Regions from separate parts of the Sphingomonas sp. S1-29 genome, predicted to be linked through region 4. Evidence: predicted binding sites of a transcription regulator. Region 4 holds the regulator's gene; each other region holds the start of a gene.
The links. Region 4 encodes LexA, which represses DNA repair genes until DNA is damaged. Its sites were predicted from a motif close to GTTCCNCNCTTGTTCT; they were not measured.
Positions count from the first base shown of each region.

Region 1: the regulator LexA is predicted to act here: its motif matches at 2,087-2,102, upstream of radA (DNA repair protein RadA).
Region 2: the regulator LexA is predicted to act here: its motif matches at 2,857-2,872, upstream of OKW76_RS11160 (ribonucleoside-diphosphate reductase subunit alpha).
Region 3: the regulator LexA is predicted to act here: its motif matches at 1,506-1,521, upstream of recA (recombinase RecA).

Region 1 is NZ_CP110678.1:1,481,267-1,486,226, reverse strand. It holds gene OKW76_RS06920 (replication-associated recombination protein A) at 1-423, opposite strand, end outside; gene OKW76_RS06915 (glycosyltransferase family 4 protein) at 493-1,641, opposite strand; gene OKW76_RS06910 (DUF2945 domain-containing protein) at 1,736-1,954, shown strand; gene radA (DNA repair protein RadA) at 2,123-3,496, shown strand; gene OKW76_RS06900 (CvpA family protein) at 3,526-4,071, shown strand; gene OKW76_RS06895 (iron-sulfur cluster assembly scaffold protein) at 4,115-4,555, shown strand; gene OKW76_RS06890 (cation:proton antiporter) at 4,555-4,960, shown strand, end outside.
Region 2 is NZ_CP110678.1:2,337,046-2,342,005, reverse strand. It holds gene OKW76_RS11175 (GMC family oxidoreductase) at 1-577, shown strand, start outside; gene OKW76_RS11170 (DUF6624 domain-containing protein) at 645-1,232, shown strand; gene OKW76_RS11165 (MFS transporter) at 1,248-2,522, opposite strand; gene OKW76_RS11160 (ribonucleoside-diphosphate reductase subunit alpha) at 2,955-4,859, shown strand.
Region 3 is NZ_CP110678.1:680,684-685,643, forward strand. It holds gene recA (recombinase RecA) at 334-1,428, opposite strand; gene OKW76_RS03190 (hypothetical protein) at 1,602-1,910, opposite strand; gene OKW76_RS03195 (response regulator) at 2,173-2,517, opposite strand; gene OKW76_RS03200 (response regulator) at 2,557-4,935, opposite strand.
Region 4 is NZ_CP110678.1:446,801-451,760, forward strand. It holds gene gltX (glutamate--tRNA ligase) at 1-505, opposite strand, end outside; partial or broken gene OKW76_RS02095 (ComEC/Rec2 family competence protein) at 504-2,639, shown strand; gene lexA (transcriptional repressor LexA) at 2,629-3,339, opposite strand; gene OKW76_RS02105 (molybdopterin molybdotransferase MoeA) at 3,406-4,578, opposite strand; gene moaC (cyclic pyranopterin monophosphate synthase MoaC) at 4,575-4,960, opposite strand, start outside.

The DNA.
Region 1 (4,960 bases), 1.0 Mb from region 4:
GACGGTGCCGTCCTCGACATAGGGCAGGAACCCATCCTGCTGCGCGCGATTGAAGCGGTGGATCTCGTCGACAAATAATAAGGTGCGTTTGCCGATCCGGGCATGTTCGCGCGCTTCGGCGAAGACCTTCTTCAGATCGGCTACCCCTGAGAACACCGCCGAAATCTGCGCGTAGCGAAGCCCGACCGCGTCGGCGAGCAGCCGCGCGATCGTGGTCTTGCCGGTGCCCGGCGGCCCCCACAGGATGATCGATGACAGCTTGCCGGCCGCCACCATCCGCCCGATCGCCCCCTCGGGGCCGGTGAGGTGATCCTGGCCGACGACTTCGCCCAGATTGGCGGGGCGCAGGCGATCGGCGAGTGGTGCGTCGGCGGCGGGGCGGGCAGGGGGCGGGGGAGCGGAGTCCCCGAAAAGGTCGGCCATCACCGCCAGATAGGCGCGATCGCCGGGATGCGCGAGGCTTCTTCCCCCCTCCCGCAAGCGGGAGGGGGACTAGCGCGCCCGCGCCGCGATCGTTTCCAGATACGCATCGAGCACGACCTGGTTGATCCGATCCCATTGATAGCCCTGCGCCTTGGCATGGCCCGCCGCGCCCGCGGTGCGGCGCGCGGCATCGTCGCGGCAATAATGCTCGATCGCGTCGGCATAGGCACCGACGTCGCGCGGCTCGACCAATGCGCCGGTGACCCCCGGATCGACCAGCCCGACCGCGCCGGTCGCGCGCGCCGCCACCACCGGCACGCCCGCCGCCATCGCCTCGAGCGTCACATTGCCGAAGGTCTCGGTGACCGATGGATTGAAGAACACGTCCATCGACGCGACCGCGCGGCCCAGATCGTCGCCCGACTGGAAGCCGGCGAACACCGCGCTCGGCACCTGCTTGGCGAACCAGTCGTGTGCCGGGCCTTCGCCGATCACCAGCACGCGGTGGCGCACGCCGCGGCGTTCGAGCTCGCGCACCACGTCGGCGAAGATGTCGAGCCCCTTTTCGAGCACCAGCCGGCCGAGAAAGCTCACCGCGACCTCATCGTCGGCGATGCCGAGTCCGCGGCGCCATTCGAGGCTGCGCATCCCCGGATTGAAGCGCGCATGGTTCACCCCGCGCGACCAGATGTCGATCGGCGTCGTCACCCCCCATTCGCGCAGCAGGTCGCGCATGCCGTCGCCTGGCACCACGACATGATCGACGCGGTTGTAGAAGCGCTTCGACAGTTTCACCGCGAGCGGCTCGAGGAATGCGGCCTTGTAATAGCGCGGATAGGTTTCGAACCGGGTGTGCAGCGAGGCGAGCGAAGGGACGCCGTTTTCGCGTGCCCAGCTGACGACTCGGTGGCCGGTGATGTCGGGCACCGAGACATGGACGATGTCGGGGGCGAAGGCCTCGAGGTCGCGGCGGATCGCCTTGGGCAACCCCAACCCCAGCCGGTATTCGCCGCGGCCCGGGAAGGCGAACGCGGGGACGCCGATCAGCTCGCCGGTCGGCTCGAACGCTGGCTGCGGCACCGTCGGCGAATAGACGCGCAGCGTCACCCCCGCGCGCAGCAAATGCCCCGCCAACAGGTTGAGCGCCTGGTTCGCGCCGTCGCGGACATAATTATAGTTGCCGCTGAACAGCGCCACGCGAAGATTGGAAGCATGCATCGCCGGGCATCTAGCCGTACCGAGCGCGGTTTGCCACCGGAACGATCATCGCCGATCGCGGGTTTTGCATCGTCATCCAGATCGGGAGCCGTCGATGTCGAATGCATTTCGCAAGGGCCAGAAGGTGAAGTGGAATTGGGGCAGCGGTTCGGCGCACGGCAAGGTCGAGGAACGCTTCGATCGCCGGGTGCAGCGGACGCTGAAGGGATCAAAGGTGGTCAAGAACGGGACGACCGATAATCCGGCGTATCTGATCGCGCAGGAAGATGGCGATCAGGTGCTCAAACGCGGGAGCGAATTGAGCGGGGGGTGATCCTTGGACACCCTTCCGTCACCCCAGCGAAAGCTGGGGTCTCCCGGTTGGCGAGCGCACCGACTGCCGCGAGGAGACCCCAGCTTTCGCTGGGGTGACGGCTGTTGGGGTAACTGATGTCTTGGGGGCGGTATTCCCTTTTCGTTCCTCTCGCGCTACCGCTTCCCCATGGCCAAACCCCAGAAGAAATATGTCTGCCAGGCGTGCGGATCGGCGACGTCGAAATGGGCGGGGCAATGCGCCGATTGCGGCGAATGGAACACGCTGGTCGAGGATGCCGGCGCGGTCGTCACGGCGTTTTCGGCGCGACATAATCTGCAAGGCGGCGGGCGGCCGATCCTGCTGTCGGGGCTCGACAGCGAAATCGCGCTCCCCGAGCGTATGGCAACCGGCATCGCCGAGCTCGATCGTGCGCTGGGGGGCGGGTTCGTCGAATCCTCGGCGACGCTGATCGGCGGCGATCCGGGGATCGGCAAGTCGACCCTGCTGCTTCAGGCGGCGGCCAAGCTCGCGCTCGCGGGCAAGTCGGTTGCCTATGTCTCGGGCGAGGAGGCCGCCGACCAGGTGCGGCTGCGCGCGCGGCGGTTGGGGCTCGGCAACGCGCCGGTGCAATTGGCGGCGGCGACCTCGGTGCGTGACATTCTCACGACCTTCGGCGGCGCGGCGGCGCCCGATCTGCTGGTGATCGATTCGATCCAGACGATGCACTCGGACCTGATCGAGGGCGCGGCGGGCACCGTCAGCCAGGTGCGCGCGTCGGCGGGCGAGCTGATCCGCTTCGCCAAGGAACGCGGGACGGCGGTGGTGCTGGTCGGCCATGTCACCAAGGACGGCAGCCTGGCCGGCCCGCGGGTGATGGAGCATATGGTCGATACCGTGCTGGCGTTCGAGGGCGAGCGCAGCCACCAATATCGCATCCTGCGCGCGATCAAGAACCGCTTCGGCGGCACCGACGAGATCGGGGTGTTCTCGATGGAGACGCAGGGGCTGAGCGAGATCGCCAACCCCTCGTCGCTGTTCCTCACCTCGCGCGACGAAAGCGTCACCGGCACCGTGGTGTTCCCCGCGCTCGAGGGAACGCGCCCGGTGCTGGTCGAGGTGCAGGCGCTGATCGTCCGGCTCGCCAGCGGCGCGACCCCGCGGCGCGCGGTGGTCGGCTGGGATTCGGGGCGGCTGGCGATGATCCTCGCGGTGCTCGAGGCGCGCTGCGGGCTCAGCTTTTCGACCTGCGAAGTGTATCTCAACATCGCCGGCGGCTATCGCGTGCAGGACCCCGCGGCCGACTTGGCGGTGGCGGCAGCGTTGGTGTCGGCGTTGTCCGAACGCGCGGTGCCCGTCGATTCGGTGGGGTTCGGCGAAATCGCGCTGTCGGGCGAGATCCGCCCCGTCGCGCACGCCAATCTGCGGCTGAAGGAAGCCGCCAAATTGGGCTTCGCCAGCGCGCTGCTGCCCAGCGCGCAAGCCGCCGAGCCGGGCACGATGAAGCTGGCCGGGTTCAAGAACTTGGGCGCGTTCGTTGACCATATGCTGGCGCGCGGCTAGCGGCGCGGGAGCAATTTGGAACGCGCGCCATGGACCTGACCGCCCTCGATATCGTCGTCCTGCTCGCCGTCGGTAGCGCAGCGGTGCTCGGCGCGATGCGCGGCTTCGTCACCGAGGTGCTGTCGCTGCTCACCTGGTTGCTGGTCGCGTTCGTCGTGCGGCTGTTCCACACGCCGCTGTCGGTGATGATGGTCGATTGGGTCGGCACCAGTTCGGGCGCGGCGGTGCTGGCGCTGTCGATCCTGTTCGGGGTGACCTATCTGGGAGGCAAGCTAATCGCCAACGCGGTCGGCAAGCGAACGCGCACCTCGGTGCTGGGACCGGTCGATCGCGCGCTGGGGTTCGGGTTCGGGATGCTCAAGGCGGTGATCCTGGTCAGCCTGGCGTTCATCCTGGTCGTGCTGGTGCTCGATACCGTCAATGGCGGCCCGGCGCGGCGCCCCGACTGGATCAAGAGTGCGCGGACCTATCCGCTGCTCAACGCCACCAGCGCGAGCATCGCCGAGTTCGTCGATCGCCGCCGCCGCGGCGAGCCGGTGTTCCCCTTCCTCGAAGACGCCCCGCGCAAGAAATAAACGCCCTCTCGCGCAAAGCCTTGCCGTCGCCTACATCGATGCGGTGACCACGCTCTACAACACCGACATCCTGCGGCTCGCCGCGACCGTGCCGTTCCAGCAGCGGCTCGATTCGCCGATGGCGAGCGTCGAGAAGCGCTCGCCGATCTGCGGCAGCCGGGTGACGATCGACGTCAATCTCGACGAGGAGGGCCGCGTCGGCGCGCTCGGCATGCTGGTGCGCGCCTGCGCGCTCGGCCAGGCATCGAGCGCGCTGCTTGCCGAACACGTTATCGGCCGGACGCCCGAGGAGATCGCCGCCGCCAGCGATGCGCTCGCGGCATGGCTGGCTGGGGGCGAAACACCGCCCGATTGGCCGCGGCTCGAATTGTTCACCCCCGCGCTGCCGCATAGCGCGCGCCACGCCTCGATCCGGCTGGCGTTCGAAGCGGCGGCCGAAGCCGCGGCGCAAGCGGCGACCCACCGGCGCGAATTCGCCGGCTGATGGAAGCGCATGGCGAACTGAGCTTCGTTCGCGAATTCGCGCCGCTGCTCGGCGCGGCTTTGGTCTTCGTCCTGCTGTTCCGCAAGCTGGGGCTGGGTGCGACGCTCGGCTATCTGGTCGCGGGCGCGGTGGTCGGGCCGCAAGTGCTTGGGCTGGTCGGCGATGCCGAGAGCAAGCTGGGGTTCGCCGAGCTCGGGATCACGCTGCTGCTGTTCCTCGTCGGGCTCGAGCTCAGCCCGCAGCGGCTGTGGCGGCTGCGGCACGACATTTTCGGCCTCGGGCTGTTGCAGGTCGTACTGTGCGGGCTGGCAGTGAGCGCGGTGATCTGGGGCGGGGCGGGGTTCTCGCTCGCCGCGGCGTTCGCGCTCGGGCTGCCGCTCGCTTTGTCCTCGACCGCGCAGGTGC
Region 2 (4,960 bases), 1.5 Mb from region 4:
TGTCGGCGGCGAAGAGGGCGTCGGCTTCAAGCGCGGCTATGGCTATCAGGGGAGCGCGCAGCGCAGCCCGATGTATCCGGTCGGCTTCGGCGAATCGATGAAAAAGGGGATGCGCGGCTATGCGCCGTGGAGCTTCGGCATGACCGCGTTCGGCGAATGCCTGCCCTATGAGGACAACCGCATCAGCCTGCACCCCGACAAGGTCGACCGCTTCGGCATGCCGCTGGTGCGCTTCGACGTCACCTTCCGCGACAATGAAATGAAGATGATGACCGACGCGCGCGAACAGGGCGAGGAGATGCTGCGCAAGGCGGGCCTCACCGACGTCCATAGCTGGCGCGGCGAGCATGTGCCGGGGGATGCGATCCACGAAATGGGCGGCGCGCGCATGGGCGCCGATCCGCGCCAGTCGGTGGTCAACAAATGGGGCCAGGCACACGACGCGGCGAACCTGTTCATCACCGACGGCGCGGTGATGACCTCGGTATCGTGCGTGAACCCCTCGCTGACCTTCATGGCGCTCACCGCGCGCGCGGTGGACCATGCGGTGAAGCTGAAGAAAGCCGGCACGATCTGACATGCCACCCCTCGCGAGAGCGAGGGGGCGGTTGGATGACGGTCAAACCGGGGATCGGCCTGCGCGTATGGATCAGTCTTTGGCATCCCGGCTGATCGCCCTTGCCGCCCATGATCGGGCGACAAGGGCGCGCCTGGCAAGCCATGGCAGCCTGTTCGAAGGCTATCATCCCGAGATGCAGGCCGTCCACGAAGCCAATGCGCAGGCGCTGGAAACCATTATCGACGCGATCGGCTGGCCCATAGCGGATCGGGTGGGAGAAAGCGGGGCCGAAGCCACGTGGCTGATCGCCCAGCATGCCATCGGCCTGCCGCCTTTTCAGCGCCGCTGCCTCGGGTTGCTCGAAGCGGCGGTCGCGCAAGGACAGGCGCCGGCTTGGCAAATGGCGATGATGTTCGACCGCATCTGCGTCTTCGAAGGACGCGCTCAGCGCTACGGCTCGCAATTCGATTGGGGCGACGATGGGCAGTTCAGCCCCTTGCCGATCGACGATCCCGATGGCGTCGACCGACGGCGAGCCGAAGTCGGGCTGGAGCCGTTAGCGGCCGCGATCGCGAACCATCGGGAGCAAACGGAGGCCGGGGCCAAACCCGCCGACCTGGCCAGCCGCCGGAAGCGAATAGAGGAATGGGCGCAGCGCGTCGGATGGCGGTGAGGTGAACCAGCACCTCTACCCCCGCGGCAGCCGCCGCTCGACCACCAGCACCCCGACCGCCGCGGCGAACAGGCACGCCGCCAGGAACAGCATCGGCGCCAGGTCGCTGCCGGTCTCGTCGCGGATACGCGGCACTACCGTCTGCGCGACGAAGCCGCCCAGATTGCCCACCGAATTGATGATCGCCAGCCCCGCCGCCGCGCTCGCGCCGGTCAGGAAGCGCGGGGGCAGCGTCCAGAATACCGGCTGGCCCGAGAAGATCGCGGGCGCGGCGATGCACAGCAAGGCGAACTTCGCGACCGCGCCGGGCACCACCACGCTGCCGATCAGGCAGATGCCGCCGAGGATCGCGGGCACCACGATATGCCAGCGCTGGTCGGCGTAGCGCGCGGCGTGGCGCGGCACCGCCCACAGCGCCAGCCCCACCAGCACCCAGGGGATGACGTTGAGGAACCCGTTGACGGTATTCGACACCCCGAACCCCTGGACGATCGTCGGCAGCCAGTAGCTGAGGCCATAGGCCGCCAGTGGAAACCCGACATAGGCGGCGCTCAGCATCAGCACGCGGGCATCGAGCAGCGCGCGCAGCGGATTGCCATGCGCCTCGCGCCCGCCGGCGATCCGCTCGGCCTCTAGCACCTCGGCAAGCCAGGTCTTCTGCGCCGGGGTCAGCCAGCGCGCCTCGCCCGGCCCGCTCGGCAGATAACGCAGCACCACCGGCACCAGCAGCAGCGCGGGCGCGCCGGTCGCCAGGAACACCCATTGCCAGCCGCGAAGGCCGCCCAGCCCGTCGAGGTCGAGCAGCAGCCCGCCCAGCGCCGCGCCCACCGCATTGGCGACCGCGCTCGCCAGCATGAACAGGCCGATCGCGCGCGCACGATGCGCCTGCGGGAACCACAAAGTCAGCGCATAGAGCACGCCGGGAAAGAACCCCGCTTCGGCCACCCCCAGCAGGAAGCGCAGGATGTAGAACATCGTCGGGCTCTGGGTGAAGCCCAGCAGCAGCGTGACGATCCCCCAGCTCGCCATGATCCGCGCGAACCAACGCCGCGCACCGACGCGCTCGAGGATCAGGTTGCTCGGCACCTCGAACAGGCAATAGCCGACGAAGAACAACCCCGCGCCCAGCCCATAGGCCGCCTCGCTGATGCCGAGGTCGCCGACCATCTGCAGCTTGGCATAGGACACGTTCTGCCGGTCGATATAGGCGACCATGTACAGCAGCCCGAGCAGCGGGATCAGCCGCCACGTCACGCGGCGCACCGTGCTGCGTCCAAGCTCGTCCATCATCGCTCCCCCGTCGTGCCGCCCGCCACCGTCCGGGAAATGCCCGCCCCGTGCAAGCGCGGGCGATTCCTCCCCATGAATCTTTTTGCCCGCCGCGCATCGCCCTATTGCTTTTGGGGAACGCCAGCTTGGTCCACGCGTCGCGGCCGATCGGCGGCCATCGGGGCACGCGGATATTCGACGAACCGCGCCGCGGTGCCGATTTACCGGCTTGTGCCTCGCCCGATTTGAGCACAATCTATAGTGGTAGCAACGGGGATACGGCCCAAGCGATGGTATCCGACGCGCGATAGACCGATATCGTGGCACGGCTCGCTTCCGCTCTCCGGCGCAACATGATCACTTTTTGTTCTCGCGCAGCCGCGCTGGATGATAGCATCGGTATCCGCCCGCGAATCGAGGGTGCATGCCGCACGAACGAGGGACGGGCCAGTCATGGATTTCAGGGACGATCAGCACGTGAGCGATACCGCGACCGACACCATCAGCGAAACCGCCGCCGACGCCCCCAAGGCGCGCACCTCGCACACGATCGACAAGCAGCTCTATGCGGTCGAGGTCGATCATTCGCGCGACGCGCTGCTGACCGATTTCGGCAAGGAAACGCTCAAGGACCGCTATCTGCTGCCGGGCGAAAGCTATCAGGACCTCTTCGTCCGCGTCGCCTCGGCCTATGCCGATGACGCCGCGCATGCACAGCGGCTGTACGACTATATCTCGAAGCTGTGGTTCATGCCCGCAACGCCCGTTCTGTCGAACGGCGGCACCGGGCGCGGGCTGCCGATCAGCTGCTACCTCAACTCGGTCCCCGACAGCCTCGAGGGCATCGTCCAGACCTGGAACGAGAATGTCTGGCTCGCCTCGCGCGGCGGCGGCATCGGCACCTATTGGGGCAATGTCCGCGGCATCGGCGAGCCGGTGGGCCTCAACGGCAAGACCAGCGGCATCATTCCGTTCGTGCGCGTGATGGATTCGCTGACGCTGGCGATCAGCCAGGGCTCGCTGCGCCGCGGCTCGGCGGCCTGCTATCTCGATGTGTCGCACCCCGAGATCGAGGAATTCCTCGAAATCCGCAAACCCAGCGGCGACTTCAACCGCAAGGCGCTCAACCTGCACCACGGCGTGCTGATCCCCGACGCCTTCATGGAAGCCGTCCGCGCCGGCGACGAATGGCAGCTCAAGAGCCCCAAGGACGGCAGCGTCCGCGCGACGGTCGATGCGCGCTCGCTGTTCCAGAAGCTGGTCGAGACGCGCCTCGCGACCGGCGAGCCCTATATCGTCTTCAGCGACCACGTGAATTCGACGATGCCCAAGCATCATCGCGACCTGGGGCTCAAGGTCTCGACCTCGAACCTGTGCAGCGAGATCACTTTGCCCACCGGGCGCGATCACCTGGGCAACGACCGCACCGCGGTCTGCTGCCTCTCGTCGCTCAACATCGAAACCTGGGACGAGTGGAACGGCGACAAGCGTTTCATCGAGGACGTGATGCGCTTCCTCGACAATGTGCTGCAGGACTATATCGACCGCGCCGAGCCCGGCATGGAACGCGCCGCCTATTCGGCGATGCGCGAGCGTTCGGTCGGCCTTGGCGTCATGGGCTTCCATTCGTTCCTGCAGGCGCGCTGCCTGCCGTTTGAAGGCGCGATGGCCAAGTCGTGGAACCTGCGCATCTTCCGCCACGTCTCGGCGCAGGTGAACGAAGCATCGATGCAACTCGCGATCGAGCGCGGCCCCTGCCCCGATGCCGCCGACATGGGTGTCATGGAGCGGTTCAGCTGCAAGATGGCGATCGCGCCGACCGCGTCGATCAGCATCATCTGCGGCGGCACCAGCGCGTGCATCGAGCCGATCCCGGGCAATATCTACACCCACAAAACGCTCTCGGGCAGCTTCGTGGTACGCAACCCGCATCTCGAAAAGCTACTGTCGACCAAGTCGAAGAACTCCGACGCGATCTGGAATTCGATCCTCGAAAAGGGCGGCAGCGTCCAGCATCTCGATTTCCTGAATCAGGACGAGAAGGACGCGTTTAAGACCAGCTTCGAGATCGACCAGCGCTGGCTGCTCGAACTCGCGGGCGATCGCACCCCCTATATCGACCAGGCGCAGTCGCTGAACCTGTTCATCCCCGCCGATGTCGAGAAGTGGGACCTGCTGATGCTCCACTTCCGCGCGTGGGAATTGGGCATCAAGTCGCTCTATTATCTCCGCTCGAAGTCCATGCAGCGCGCCGGGTTCGCGGGCAGCGGCGGGGTCGAGGCCGACAACACGATCGACAAGCCGACCTTCGATCTGGGCGAATCGACCGACTATGACGAGTGCCTCGCCTGCCAGTGAGGCACCGCACCGAGTAGGGCAGAAACCCCGGCGTCTCCCCCGAGACGCCGGGGTTTTCTTTGCGCCGCCACGCCCCCACCGCCCCCCGCCCGCGATGTTGA
Region 3 (4,960 bases), 230 kb from region 4:
GCAGTTTCGCTCGCGCGCCGTCGGGGCGCCGCGACAGCTACACTGCCGACGACAGGGCGTGAGGCGTGACCTTGCATACCAAGCTTTTCCCGACGATGATAATCGCCGCGTTCAAGCTCGCCGAAATCAGACGGCGCGGGCGGCGCCTTCGTTGATCATTACGCGTTGAATGACATGCGGTGGTAAGGACCGCCGGCAATGACCGAACCGTGCCCTTCTGTGGCAGCACGGCGCGAACACTGTGCGGATGGCATGGTGTCAAAGCCCGCGCGATGCCATCGGCAGTTCAGCAGGGGCCGCGCGCGATGCGCGCAAGGCCCCTGCCCTCCCGGATCATTCGTCGTCGAGATCGTCCTCGGCGCTCGGGCCGACCATCAGTTCCTCGGCGACCTTGTCGGTGCGCGCGCGGATCGCCTTTTCGAGCTTGTCGGCCATTTCTGGATGCTCGCGCAGATAATTCTTCGAATTCTCGCGGCCCTGGCCGACGCGGACGCTGTCGTAGCTGAACCACGCGCCCGATTTCTCGACGAGGCCGGCCTTCACGCCGAGGTCGAGTATCTCGCCGATCTTCGAAATGCCCTCGCCATACATGATGTCGAATTCGACCTGCTTGAAGGGCGGCGCGACCTTGTTCTTGACCACCTTCACGCGCGTGGCGTTGCCGACGATGTCGTCGCGATCCTTGATCTGGCCGGTGCGACGGATGTCGAGGCGGACCGAGGCGTAGAATTTGAGCGCGTTGCCGCCGGTCGTCGTCTCGGGGTTGCCGTACATCACGCCGATTTTCATCCGCAGCTGGTTGATGAAGATCACCATGCAGCGCGATCGGCTGATCGAGCCGGTGAGCTTGCGCAGACTCTGCGACATCAACCGCGCCTGGAGGCCGACATGGCTGTCGCCCATCTCGCCCTCGATCTCGGCGCGCGGCACCAGCGCGGCGACCGAATCGATCACGAGCACGTCGATCGCGTTCGAGCGCACCAGCGTATCGACGATCTCGAGCGCTTGCTCGCCGGTGTCGGGCTGCGACACGATCAGTTCGTCGATGTTGACGCCGAGTTTCTTGGCATAGACCGGGTCGAGCGCATGCTCGGCATCGACGAACGCCGCGGTGCCGCCGCCGCGCTGCGCCTCGGCGATCACGTGGAGCGCCAGCGTGGTCTTGCCCGACGATTCGGGGCCATAGACTTCGATCACCCGTCCGCGCGGCAGGCCGCCGACGCCAAGGGCGATGTCGAGTCCGAGCGATCCGGTCGAGATCACCTCGACCTGCATCGCCTCCTTCGAGCCCAGCCGCATCGCCGAGCCCTTGCCGAATGCGCGGTCGATCTGCGCGAGTGCGGCGTCGAGCGCCTTTTGCCGGTCGCCCGCGACCTTGTCGGTGGAAGCTGCCATCTTGCTGTCGATCACCTTGAGTTGTGCTGCCATGTTGGAGCGCCCCTATCGCTAGAACAACCGCGCGAACCGTTCAACGCATGATGGCTATGTATATGGTTTGTTCCATGGGAACAAGAGGTGAACTCAGGGAACAGGTCGAGGCGAGTTCCGCCGCGGCCACGACCGACCCACCCCGAGCCTTTCCCTTCCAGGGAGGGAAGAAGTCAGAAGGGGGTTTTAAGGCGGAGCATCATGCGCTGGCTGGTGAGCCCGGGGCCGATCTGTTCTGCTTCGACCTCTGCCGCGGCGCGGGTATCGCCGAACAGCGGGATTTCGGCCTTGGGCAGCGCAGACGATGCTGCGGCGTCGCCCCGCAGCGGGCGAAGGCGGAAACGTTCGTTGGTGTCGCGATCGCCACAGACGATGATTTCGTCGCCGGCGGGGGCGGCGCAGCGATCAAGGATGTCGATTCGCAGCGGCGGGGCGCTTGCCGGGCTGACAGCCTGGAGGAGGTTGGCGAGGAGGTTTAGCATCGCGGGCTTCCGCTGGGGGAAGCGCGATCGTCGGGGCCGATTGTGGCGCAGTTGTGGCTTGCGCCGGGTTGGCTGGTTTCTTTGGGGATCGTGCGAAAACGCGTGCCGGGTGTGACGGGGCGGTTTCTCGACTTCGCTCGAAACGAACGGGGTGGTTGCGAGTCCCTGGCGCGCAGCCGGGACAGCCTACGCCAGCCACCAACCCACCCCCAGCCCCTCCCTTTCAGGGAGGGGAGAGCTCTACAATGCTGCCTTCAAAGCTTTAAAGCGAATCGAGCGCCTTTTCGACGCCGTCCATCGTGAACGGCTTGGACAAAACCGGGCGGTCGCGATGATCGTTGGCCAGCACGTCGCCCCCGGTTGCCAGCACGAAGGGAATCCCCGCCGCCGCCAGCGCGTCGGCGACCGGCCAGCTCTTCTCGCCGCCGCGCAGGTTCACATCGAGGATCGCGGCGTCGACGCCGCCGGCGTTCACCAGCTCGAGCGCCGCGGTCACGGTCTCGGCGGTTCCCGCAACATCGCGGTCGAGTGCGTCGAGGAAATCCTCGAGCATCATGGCAATCAGGGGCTCGTCCTCGACGATGAGGATACGCTGGCGTTCGGTCATCCGCGGGTCATAGGCAGAACATGGCGGTTTCGCCAAGTCTCAATCGTTTAGCAACGCAGCGCGCGCCGCCTCGGCGAGCTGCTGGACCGAAAAGGGCTTGGGCAGAAACGCGACATGGTCGAGGTCGATCGAGCGTCGCAACTGCTCCTCTGCATAGCCCGACATGAACAGGATCGGCAGGTCGGGATAGCGCGCACGCACATGGCGCACCATCGTCGGGCCATCCATCATCGGCATCACCACGTCGGAGATCAGCAGATCGGGGCGGTCGCAATTGGCGAGCAGCTCGAGTGCGGCCTCGCCATGTTCGGCGGTGAGCACCTTATAGCCCTGCCGCGTCAGCGCGCGCTCGGCGACCGCGCGCACCATCGCTTCGTCCTCGACCAGCAGGATCGTGCCGGTGCCCCAGGTATCGGCCTTGCGCACCGGCTTGGGGGGCGGCTTCACCGGCGCCTCGGTCGCGGTGTGGACGGGGAGGTAGATCGTGAAGACCGCCCCCTGCCCCGGCGGCGATTCGGCAAAGATATAGCCGCCCGATTGCTTGACGATGCCATACACCGTCGAAAGCCCGAGCCCGGTGCCCTTGCCGATCTCCTTGGTAGTGAAGAAGGGTTCGAAGATCTTCGACAGCGCCTCGATCGGGATGCCGGTGCCGGTATCGCTGACGCGCAGCACCGAATAATCGCCGATCGGCAGCACGTCGTCGTCCATCCGGCGGACCTCGGCGGCGGTGATCGCGAGCGTTTCGATCGTGAGCGTCCCGCCGCCATTGGGGTTCTTGGCAAGCATCGCGTCGCGCGCGTTCACCGCCAGATTGACGACGACCTGTTCGAGCTGCCCCGGATCGGCGCGCACCGCACCGATTCCGCGACCATGCTTGACGTCGAGCCGCACGGTCTCACCGAGCAGCCGGGTGAGCAGGTTCGACACTTCCGAAATGATGTCGGGCAATTGCAACGTTTGCGGCCGCAGCGTCTGCTGGCGCGAGAAGGCGAGCAATTGCCGGGTCAGCGCGGCGGCGCGGTTCGAATTGGCGCGGACCTGCTGGATGTCGTCATAATCGCTGTCGCCGGGCGAATGACGCATCAGCATCAGGTCGCAATGGCCGATGATCGCGGTGAGGATGTTGTTGAAGTCGTGCGCGACGCCACCCGCAAGCTGGCCGACCGCCTGCATCTTGATCGCCTGCGCGACCTGGCGTTTGAGCTCGCCCTCCTGCCCCGTTTCCTTGAGGCTGATGAGCACTGCGGCCTCGCCCAGGCCGCGCGCGCCCGCGAGCGTCAGCGCGATCGGCTCGTCGGGGCGGCCCGCAAGCCGCACCTGCATGTCGGCCGAATGCGTGGCACCGCCTGAGAAGCGGCGAATCGCATCGGCGAGCGCACCCTTGTCTTCGCGCACCACCAGGTCGCCGGGATAGAGCGGCGGCGGACCCGCCGCGATCCCCGCGGCGCGGACGAAGGCGTCGTTCATATGGACGAAACGACCCTCGCGATCGACCAGCGCCATGCCAAAGGGAAGCAGCGACACCAGCGCGCGGACATGCGCGGTGACGTTCGATCCGATCGCCGCGGGAAGCCCCGATTCCTCCTCGTCGAGCAGCGCCACCACCAGCGGCGCGTCGTCCTGCGCGCTGATCGGCACCTGCAGCAGCCGCAGCGGATTGCCCGCGGCGCCTTCGCGCTCGAAGCGCAGCAGCCCGCTGCTGTCGGTGGTGAGGAAGCGCGCGAAATCGCGGCCCTCGATCGCGGCATCGGCCTGCCCCATCGCGCGCAGGCGAAGCACGCGGTTGGCGGCACGCACCCGGCCCTGCGGGGTGAGCGACGCGACCATGATCCCCGCGCTCGCCAGCCGATCGCCGACCTTTCCGCCGAGCAATGGGTCGAGATCGACCGCCGATCCCGCATCGGCGGCGCGCGCGAACCGCCACACCAGCATGTCGTCGCCCGCGCGCACGATGCCGATATCGAGTGCCGCACCGCCATGCGTCAGCGTCGCCTCGCCCTCGCCATCGCGCCAGGCGGCGCGCCCGGTGGTGCCGAGCGCCGCCGCGGCGGCGGGATCGATCGGCAGATTGGGCGGGGTCGGCAGGCCTTCGAACAGTTTTTCATAGGCGCGGTTGGCGCAGACGAGCTTGCCGTCGCGATCGGTGACTGCGAGTGCATCGGCGCTCGCGGCCGCAAGCGCGTTGGCGACCGCCCAGTCGATCGTCGGCGCCGGCGCGACCGGCGCGGGCCGGGCGGCACGAAACGCCAAGGCTGTGCCACCGAGCACGATGCCGCTGGCGAGGAAGGCGGCGGCGACGCGCCAGTCTTCGAGCACGAGGAAGACCACCAGCGCCGCGAGTACCCCCGCCCCGCCGGCGATCAACATTACGCGGGTCGCCGGGGATTGCGGGTCGGGGGGTGCGAGCGATGCCATCGCCGCGTGTTGGGGCCGGGGTTTC
Region 4 (4,960 bases):
CCTGGGGCGCGTCGGCTGCATCACGGTCGCGCCAGCGGCCATCGTAGCGCATCGGCTTGCCCGCGGCGCGCTGTTCCTCGCGCAATGCGGTCAGTTCCTCCGACGTCGCATAGCAGCGATAGGCGTGGCCGGCGGCCAGCAACTGGTGCGCGACCGCGGCATGGCGATCGGCGCGGGCGAACTGATAGACCTCGTCATCGTCCCAATCGAGCCCGAGCCAGCGCATGCCGTCGAGGATCGCCTCGATCGCGGGCTGGGTCGAACGTGCGCGGTCGGTATCTTCGATCCGCAGCAGGAACTTGCCGCCATGATGGCGGGCGAACAGCCAGTTGAACAACGCGGTGCGCGCGCCGCCGATGTGGAGAAATCCAGTCGGTGACGGGGCGAAACGGGTGACCACGGCAGCGTGCTCGGGGGCTTGGCAGATATCGGGTGTTGCGCCCACGCGCGGTTGCTCCCAGACTTGAAAAACGATGGCTTCACGTGCCGCGACCGCCCCTAGCATGCGTGTCGGCTCGCTTCAAATCGCGCCGGGGCCGCGCATTTCAAGGGCGAACCCGGCGATCGAGCGGTGGCTCGAGGCCGAGCGCGATCAATTGGTGCTGTGGCTGCCGGTGATGCTGGGGATCGGCATCGCGGCGTGGTTCCTGCTGCCCGACATCGCGCGCTGGAGCGCGTTCCTCTCGGCGTGCGGGGCGCTGGCGTTGGCGGGGGTGAGCGTCGCGAGGGGCGGTCGGTCGAGCCGTGCCATGCTGGTCGCCGGATGCGCGATGGCGGCGGGGTGCGGGCTCGTGTGGTCGCGCGCCGAGCGAGTCGCCGCGCCGGTGCTTTCTAGACCCGTGGTGGTGGCCTTTGCCGGTAGGGTTGAGCAGGTCGAGCCGATGCCCGCGCGGGAAATCGTTCGGCTGCGGCTGGCGGTGGTGGACGCTGCCGCACAGGGCTTGCCGCCGGTGGTGCGGGTGAACGTTGCCGAGCGCGATTTGCCGCAGGGGGTTGGGCGCGGGGCGGTGTTGTCGCTGCGGGCGCGGTTGATGCCGCCGGGGGCGGCGGTGGTGCCGGGGGCGTATGACTTCCAGCGGGTGGCGTGGTTCGGCGAGCTCGGCGCGACGGGTCGGGCGTTCGCCCCGATCACGGTGGTTGGGGCGGGCGAGGCGCCGGGGGCGGGGCTGCGCGAGCGGCTGACCCGGCATATCCAGGCGCGGATCGAGGGGAGCGCGGGCGGCATCGCCGCGGCGCTGGCGACGGGGGACCGCGGCGCGATCGACGAGGCCGATGACGAGGCGCTGCGGCGATCGGGGCTGGCGCATCTGCTGTCGGTGAGCGGGCTCCACGTCACCGCGGTGGTCGGCGCGACGATGCTGCTGGTGCTCAAGCTGCTGGCGCTCAGCCCGGTGCTGGCGCTGCGGTGGCGGTTGCCGATCGTCGCGGCCGGCGCGGCGGCGGGGGTGGCGGTGTTCTATACCTGGCTGACCGGTGCCGAGGTGCCGACGGTGCGGTCGTGCATCGCCGCGCTGCTGGTGCTGGGGGCGCTGGCGATGGGGCGCGAGGCGGTGACGCTGCGGCTGGTTGCGGCGGGGGCGACGATCGTGCTGCTGCTGTGGCCCGAGGCGCTGATGTCGGCGAGCTTCCAGCTGAGCTTCGCCGCGGTGACCGCGATCGTCGCGCTGCACGAGCATCGGGTGGTGCGCGGCTGGTTCCTGAAGCGCGAGGAGAGCCGGGGGGCGAGCCTGCTGCGCGGGCTGGCGTCGCTGCTGCTGACCGGATTGGTGGTCGAGTTCGCGTTGATGCCGATCGGGTTGTTCCATTTCCACAAGGCGGGGGTGTACGGCGCGCTCGCGAATATCGTGGCGATTCCGCTGACGACCTTTGTCGTGATGCCGCTCGAGGCGGCGGCGTTGGTGTTCGACTCGGCGGGGTTGGGGGCGCCATTCTGGTGGCTGGCCGAATGGGCGTTGCGCGCCTTGCTGTGGATCGCCCACACCACCGCCGATGCGCCGGGGGCGGTGAAGGCGTTGCCGTCGATGCCGCGGGCGGCGTTCGGGTTGATGGTCGCGGGCGGTATCTGGGTGGCGTTGTGGCGGACGCGGTGGCGGTGGCTGGGCGCGGTGCCGCTCGCGATCGGCGCGGGGTGGGCGGTGGCGACGCCGGGACCCGATCTGATCGTCACCGGCGACGGACGGCATGTGGCGGTTCGGACCGGCGATGGCGGGATGGCGCTGCTGCGCGATCGGGCGGGGGACTATGTCCGGGGGGTGCTCGGCGAGACCGGGGGGACCGATGCCGACTTGTCTGCGCTGAGCGACGATCCAAGGGCGCGCTGCAGCAGTGACCTGTGCCTGGTTCGGCTACCCGCCGAAGGTCGCACCTGGACCATCCTCGCAACCCGCAGCGGTTATCTAGTCCCGATCGCCGAGTTCGTCGCGCTGTGCCGTGCCGCCGACATCGCCATCAGCGAGCGGCGCTTGCCGCGTACCTGTACCCCGCGCTGGCTCAAGCTCGACCGTCCGATGCTCGCGCAAACCGGCGGGGTGGCGATCACGCTTTCGGGCGGGAAGGTTCGCACCGTCGCCGGCCGACCCAGCGACCATCCGTGGCGGCTGCCCCAAACGGTGCAGCCGCCACGTAGCTTCAATAGCGGCGGAGCAACCCGGCGAGCTTCCCCTGGACGCGGACCTGATCGGGGCGATAGCGCTGCGGATCGTAGGAGCGGTTCGCCGGATCGAGCCGAACCATCGCGCCTTCGCGGCGGAAATATTTGAGCGTCGCTTCGTGTTCGTCGACCAAAGCCACGACGATCTCGCCGTCGCGCGCGACTTCCTGGCGGCGGATCAGCGCATAATCGCCGTCGAGGATACCCGCCTCGACCATCGAATCGCCCGATACTTCGAGCGCATAATGTTCGCCCGCGCCGAGCAAGGCCGCGGGGACGGGGAGCATCTGTGCGCTCTCCATCGCCTCAATCGGCAGACCCGCGGCGATGCGGCCGTGGAGCGGAATTTCGATCACGTCATTGGCGGCGCGCGGCGCGGGGCTGGCTGCGCGCGAGGGTGCCGGTGGCGCGGAAGGCAACAAAAGCGACACTACGTCCCCCGTAGAATCTCCCTTTCCGCGCGCGGCAACGGGTCGCTCGGGCATGCGCAAGACTTCGAGCGCGCGGGCACGATTGGGCAGGCGGCGCAGGAACTGGCGCTCCTCCAAGGCCGAGATCAGGCGGTGGACTCCCGACTTCGATTTGAGGTCGAGCGCGTCCTTCATCTCCTCGAACGACGGCGAAACCCCGGTCTCGTTCAGGCGATCGGCGATGAAGCAGATCAGGTCGTGTTGCTTGCGCGTCAGCATCAGCGTTCTCCGTCGGGAACAGACGCGGAACGTGTAGGCAACAGCTCCCATCAAGTCAAGCTTGCCTTAACCGATCATCAGGACTTCCACCGAGTCGCCCGCGGCGGCGGCGGGGGCGTGCGGCGCGCGCAGGATCATGCAGTCGCTATGCGCGAGCGTGCGGAGCATCGAACTGTCCTGCCGCCCGGCCGAATGGACGACGCCGCCCTGGATCGTGGCGCGCAGGTGATCGGCGCGGTGGTCATTGGCGGGGAGCGGGCCGGCCAGCGGCAGATGGCGGGTGGCGAGCGGCAGCGTGCCCCCCGCCATCGCCACCACCAGCGGCTTCACGAAACGCAGCGTCGTGACGAACGCCGCGACCGGATTGCCCGGCAGGCCGATGACGAGCGTATCGCGGAGGCGCCCCGCGAGCATCGGCTTGCCCGGCCGCATCGCGATCCGCCAGAAATCGATTTCGCCGCCCGCCGCTTCTAGGGCTGGACGGACGAGGTCGTGGTCGCCGACCGAGGCACCGCCGGTGGTGATCAGCAGATCGGCGTCGACGCTCGCGAAGGCGGCCTCGATCGCCGCGCGATCGTCGGGGAGGATGCCGAGCTGCTCGATGCTGACGGGCAAGCCCGCAAGCATCGCGGCGACGAGGATCGAGTTCGATTCGGGCAGGCCGTCGGGCGGCACGGGCTGGCCCGGGGGGACGAGTTCGTCGCCGGTGGCGGCGATCGCGACGCGGATCGTGCGGCGGACGGGAAGCTCGGCATACCCCGCGATCGCGGCGAGCGCGAGCGCCGGCGGGGTGAGCCGGTCGCCCGCCGCGAGCAGCGCTTCGCCGGTGCTGAAGTCGAGGCCCGCGCGGCGGATGTGGCGGCCGACGCTGCCGGGGCCTTCGCCGTTGAGCGTCAGTTGGTCGCCATCGCGAGCGGCTTCCTCCTGGACGAGGATGGTGTCGGCGCCCGGCGGGAGCGGCGCGCCGGTGAAGATCCGCACCGCTTCGCCGGGGCCGATGGCAGCGGCAAAGCCACGCCCGGCAGCGCTTTCGCCAACCACCGCGATCGGGCCGGGGAGATCGGCGAAGCGAAGCGCATAGCCGTCCATCGCCGACAGGTCGCGCATCGGCTGAGTCCGCCTGGCGGCGATCGGTTCGGCGAGCCAGCGGCCCGCGGCCTGCGCCAGCGGGACGGTTTCGGCGGGGATCGCTGGAGCGAGCGCGCAAAGCCGGGCGAGCGCCTCGTCGAGCGAGATCATCGGGCCGGGCCGCCAGGGGCGGGAGCGTGCCAGTCACCCGACTTGCCGCCGCGCTTTTCGAGCAGCCGGACGCCGCCGATCGTCATCGCTTTGTCGAGCGCCTTGGCCATGTCGTAGATCGTCAGCAGCGCGACCGAGGCGGCGGTCAGCGCCTCCATCTCGACCCCGGTCTGCCCCGCGGTCGAAACGGTGGCGGTCGCGGTGACGCGATCGTGCGCGACGTCGAGCGCGATCTCGGCCTTCGACAGCGGCAGCGGGTGGCACAAGGGGATGAGGTCGCTGGTGCGCTTGGCCGCCATGATCCCCGCGACGCGCGCGACCGCGAGCACATCGCCCTTGGCGACCGCGCCCTGGCGGATCGCGGCGGCGGCATCGGGCGACA